DNA from 2 places in the Variovorax sp. LjRoot290 genome. Region 2 is predicted to be linked to the other one. Evidence: riboswitches for the same ligand, from Rfam matches in the RefSeq annotation. Region 2 holds a riboswitch; the other holds the start of a gene.
The links. Region 2 has a riboswitch for thiamine pyrophosphate ahead of ACSQ9A_RS14960 (purine-cytosine permease family protein). Riboswitches for the same ligand answer to the same signal wherever they lie in the genome.

Region 1 (2,193 bases), 2.1 Mb from region 2:
GATCAGCGTGTCGCGGTAGATCTCCCACGTGAGGTCTTCCGCCACGCCGCCGACCTTCTCGAGCGCCTGGTAGATCGGCACCGTGCCGATGGGCACCGGGCTGTTGCGCACGATCCAGTCGCGCGTGGTGTGGATGTTGCGGCCGGTGGACAGGTCCATCACGTTGTCGGCGCCCCAGCGGATCGCCCACACCAGTTTTTCCACCTCTTCCTCGATGCTGGAAGTGACGGCTGAGTTGCCGATGTTGGCGTTGATCTTGACCAGGAAGTTGCGCCCGATCGCCATCGGCTCGACTTCCGGGTGGTTGATGTTGGCCGGGATGATGGCGCGGCCGCGCGCCACCTCGTCGCGCACGAACTCGGGCGTGATGATCTTCGGGATCCGCGCGCCCATCGGGTTGCCGGCCAGGCGCTTCTCGCGCGCCGCGTCGGCCAGGTACTCGGCCATCCATTCGCGCTTGCCGTTCTCGCGCAGCGCCACGTATTCCATCTCGGGCGTGACGATGCCGCGGCGCGCATAGTGCATCTGGCTCACGTTCATGCCGGACTTGGCACGCAGCGGCGTGCGCTGCAGCCCCGAGGCGGCAGCGCGCAGCTCGGCCAGGCGCTGCGCATCGCGGTCGGCATGGGTGGCGCCGTCGTCGAGCATCTGGTGGGTGCGGCCTTGATAGCTTTCGGTGTCGCCGCGCTCGGCGATCCAGGCGCCGCGCACGCCGGGCAGGCCCTGGCGCACGTCGATCTCGGCCGAAGGGTCCGAGTACGGGCCCGAGGTGTCGTAGAGCGAGACCTGCTCGCCGTTGGTGAGCCGCACGTCGCGCACAGGCACGCGCAGGTCGGGCCGGCTGCCGGCGATGGCGCTCTTGGTCGAGGCAGGAAAGGGCTCGCGCGTCAGCGTGAGCAGCGAGGCGAACTTGTCAGGGGCATTCATGCGGGGGCACTCCGGTTCGTTGGACGGGTGCTCCGCGATCGCTCCAGGATCGGCACGGCGGAAAAAAGAATGTCCGGGGCCGGGGAGTTGCAGCTCTTCTTACGCTGGTATGAACCAGATCAAGTTCGCGGGTTCGGCGCTTGGCCATCTCAGCACACATCTGCGTGCACCCCGGAGCGGGACCGATTCTAGGCCTCGTTCGCGGCAGGGATCAAGCGGGATGTGCGGCGATGTCCGGCGCGCCGGCCGGCAGTGCCTCTTCATCGACCTCGATCGCGGCGGCGGCGCTCCAGGCCGAGAGCCCGCCGGCGAGCACGCGCACGCGCGGCAAACCGGCCTTCATCAGCACGCGCGCGGCAGCGATGGCGGACTCGTCGTTGGGGCAGTCGCAGAACACGATGAGTTCGCGCCCGTCGGCAAAGGCAGCCAGCTCGACGGGGAGCTCGCGCAGCGCGATGCCGATGGCGCCCGGAATCGCGCGCGGATCCAGCGCGCGTCCCTCGGCGGAGCGCACGTCGATCAGCGTCGGGCGGGCACCGGCCGCGAAGGCTTCGCGCAGCGCGCCGGCCTCGATATGCTCGATGTCGTCGGCAGCGAGCGCGATGCGGCGCCGGCGATAGCGCCAGGCGACGAAAGCGACGAGCACCAGCGTGCCGACAGCCGCAGCCGTGAGGCCGACGCTGGACAGCACCGCCAGCACGTCCTGGATCGCCGCGTGGAAGATGCGGCCCAGCAGGAGGAAGCCCAGCGTCCAGATCAGCGCGGCCACGGTCTCGTAGGACAGGAAGCGCGTGTTCGACATGCCCAGGGCGCCCGCCATCGGCGGCGCGACCACCGACACGCCGGGCACGAACTTGGCCGCGATCAGCGACAGCCCGCCCCAGCGGCCGAGGATGGCCTCGCTGCGCCGTACGCAGGAGTCGGCCGACAGCGAGATGCGGCACAGGAGGCGCATCACGCGGTAGCCCCAGCGGCGCCCGGCCAGGAACCAGGCGCCGTCGCCGAGGATGTTGCCGACCAGGGCGGCCGCCAGCACGGCGGCGAATGACACCTGCCCGCCGACCGACAATCCGCCGGCGATAACGAGAAAGGGCGCGGCCGGCACCGGCGCGCCGAGGCGGGTCGCCAGCGTGGCGAGGAACACCACGGCGGCACCCTGGGCCGAGAGGAGCGTGACGAGATCGTCCATCCGCTATTCCCCGGGCACGGGACGCCCCGCCGCAAAGCCTCCGGCGCTGCGCGTGGGCGCGATGCTGCGCAGATCGA
Region 2 (2,193 bases):
TGCGAAGGCGATGCACGCGACCGCGAGCCACAGGCCCCAGCGCCGCACGCTCCAGCGCGGCTGCAGGCTGTGGGCCGAGACCGAGCCCGAATAGACGTCGCCATACGCGTTGTCGAGTTCGTCGATCAGGATCAGGCCCAGCGCGACCAGGCCGCCCTGCGCCAGCAGCAGCGCCGCCACGAGGTTGGTGCCGGGTTCCGCCACGCTCACCACCATCACGCCGAGCGCGTAGCACCAGATGTTGGCGAGCGCGTAGCCGACCCAGGTGCCGCCGAAGGCGCCGCCGAGCCCGCCCGCGCTGCGCCTGCCGTGCCGCGCGTAGTCGGCCACCAGCGGCAGCCACGAAACCGGCATCGCGATTACCAGGTCGAGCGCGCTGAACATGCCCGTGCTGCCGTTGCCCGGGCGCGACCAGAAGGCCTCCAGGCCCTTGGCCTGAAGCTGCGTCGCGAATTGCCAGCTCAGCCAGAGCAGCGAGAGCACCACCAGCGGCAGCCCGAAGCGGCTCACGAAGCGCCGCACCAGCTTGACCATCGAGCCGGCCAGCAGCGCGAGCAGCACCGCGCCCCACAGCAGCGTGGTCAGCACTGTGCCCAGCGTGCCCTCCAGCGACCAGCCGAAGGCCTGCTTGCCGATGGCTTGCGTGCCCTCGCGCATGATCACGATCTCGAAGGTGGTCCAGCCGATCAGTTGCACGATGTTCAGCACCACCGGCAGGCGCGCGAAGGCGCTGCCGTAGGTGGCGTGCATCAGGCCCGCGCTGGCCAGCCCGCTTTCGCAGCCGAGGCGGGCGGTCCAGGCCAGCAGGCCGGCGCCGATCAACGACCCCAGCACGATCGCGATCGCCGCCTCGCGCGTGCCGACCGCCGGCACCAGGTAGGCGCCGACCTGCATCACCAGCAGGCCGACGCCGAGGCTGAACCACAGGGCCATGTGGTCGTGCCAGTGGAAGACGCGGTTGACGTCGCCGAGTGGCGTCAGCGCCTCGTTGGATTCAGGTGTTGTTGCCATCCATTTGCTCCATTGCAAAGTGTTTGGCAGGTGGGCGAGGCCACGGCGGCAAGACCGGCACGCGAGAAAACGTGGCGGTCGCCGGACCAGCTTCCCTGCGCGAGGATTACCTCAGTCAGGTTCAAAGGGACTCTCTCAGCCAAGCTGCAACAGGCGTTGCGAGCCGGCACCCCTAGCGTTGCTTCAGGCTGGCGAAGCAGTTCGGATTGTAGAGCCGTGCGCCGGCCGAGTGCGACACGGCGACGTGAAGTCGCCGCGGACCGGGCGGCGCCTCAGTGGTCGATGGCGGCCGACAGTTGCCTCGCGCCCGAGTGGTCGTGGCGAATGAGCGGCAGGACGAAGCGGCGCGCGAGCTGCTGAAGCGTCCAGAACGCGGCAGCGATCCCGCCGGCCAGCAGCAGGCCGGCAGCGATGTCCAGCGGGAAATGCACGCCCACGTAGATGCGCGCCCAGCCCGTGAGGACCGCGATCGCCACGACCGCCAGCCCGGTCTTCCGAAGCGACGCCCGCAGGCAGAACAGCAGCCCGATGGTGAACATCACCGAGGCGTGCGCACTCGGCAGCGAGCCGCGCGCGCCATGGTCGATGTGCGCCGGGCTCAGGCCCACCATGAAGGGGCGCGGCATCGCGATGGCGTCCGCCAGCGCGTGGGCCAGCATGGCCGCCGCGGCCGCGGCGACCAGCGTCACCATCGCATAGACCCGCTGCGAGGGCCGGCGCCAGGCGACCCAGCCCATGAGGGCGGCGCAAAGCCAGGACGCGCCCTCGGCCACGATGGATGCGAGCCACATGATTTCGGCATTCGGGGTGTGGCCAGCGCCAATGGCCTGGAACAGTGCGGTGTTCAACGCGAGCATGCCCGGCATCGTATGGCGGTCTCGTGTCGAACGCGTGAATGCGGCGTTCAGCCTTCGTTCAGGGTGGTTGCTTTGTTCTTCAGCCCACGCCGAGCAGCTGGTGCAGCCGCGTGCTGGTGGTGGTGTACTGCAGCGGCACGGCCTTGCCCGGAAACACGATCGCGGTGGCGGCCCAGGCCGCCAGCGTCGCCTCGTGGAAACCGCAGACGATCAGCTTCTTCTTGCCCGGATAGGTATTGATGTCGCCGACCGCGAACACGCCGGCCTCGTGCGTCTGGAAGCGCTCGGTGTCGACCGGCACCTGCTTGCGCACGAGATCGAGGCC

Region 1: another riboswitch for thiamine pyrophosphate. It lies ahead of thiC (phosphomethylpyrimidine synthase ThiC); the one in region 2 lies ahead of ACSQ9A_RS14960 (purine-cytosine permease family protein).

The regions. Positions count from the first base shown of each region.
Region 1 covers NZ_CAXURW020000001.1:913,705-915,897, reverse strand. Annotated here, with positions in the region: gene thiC (phosphomethylpyrimidine synthase ThiC) at 1-927, opposite strand, end outside; TPP riboswitch at 1,007-1,111, opposite strand; gene ACSQ9A_RS04640 (rhodanese-like domain-containing protein) at 1,139-2,116, opposite strand; gene ACSQ9A_RS04635 (DUF3047 domain-containing protein) at 2,120-2,193, opposite strand, start outside.
Region 2 covers NZ_CAXURW020000001.1:3,001,071-3,003,263, reverse strand. Annotated here, with positions in the region: gene ACSQ9A_RS14960 (purine-cytosine permease family protein) at 1-1,011, opposite strand, end outside; TPP riboswitch at 1,087-1,195, opposite strand; gene ACSQ9A_RS14955 (phosphatase PAP2 family protein) at 1,284-1,868, opposite strand; gene ACSQ9A_RS14950 (NAD(P)/FAD-dependent oxidoreductase) at 1,948-2,193, opposite strand, start outside.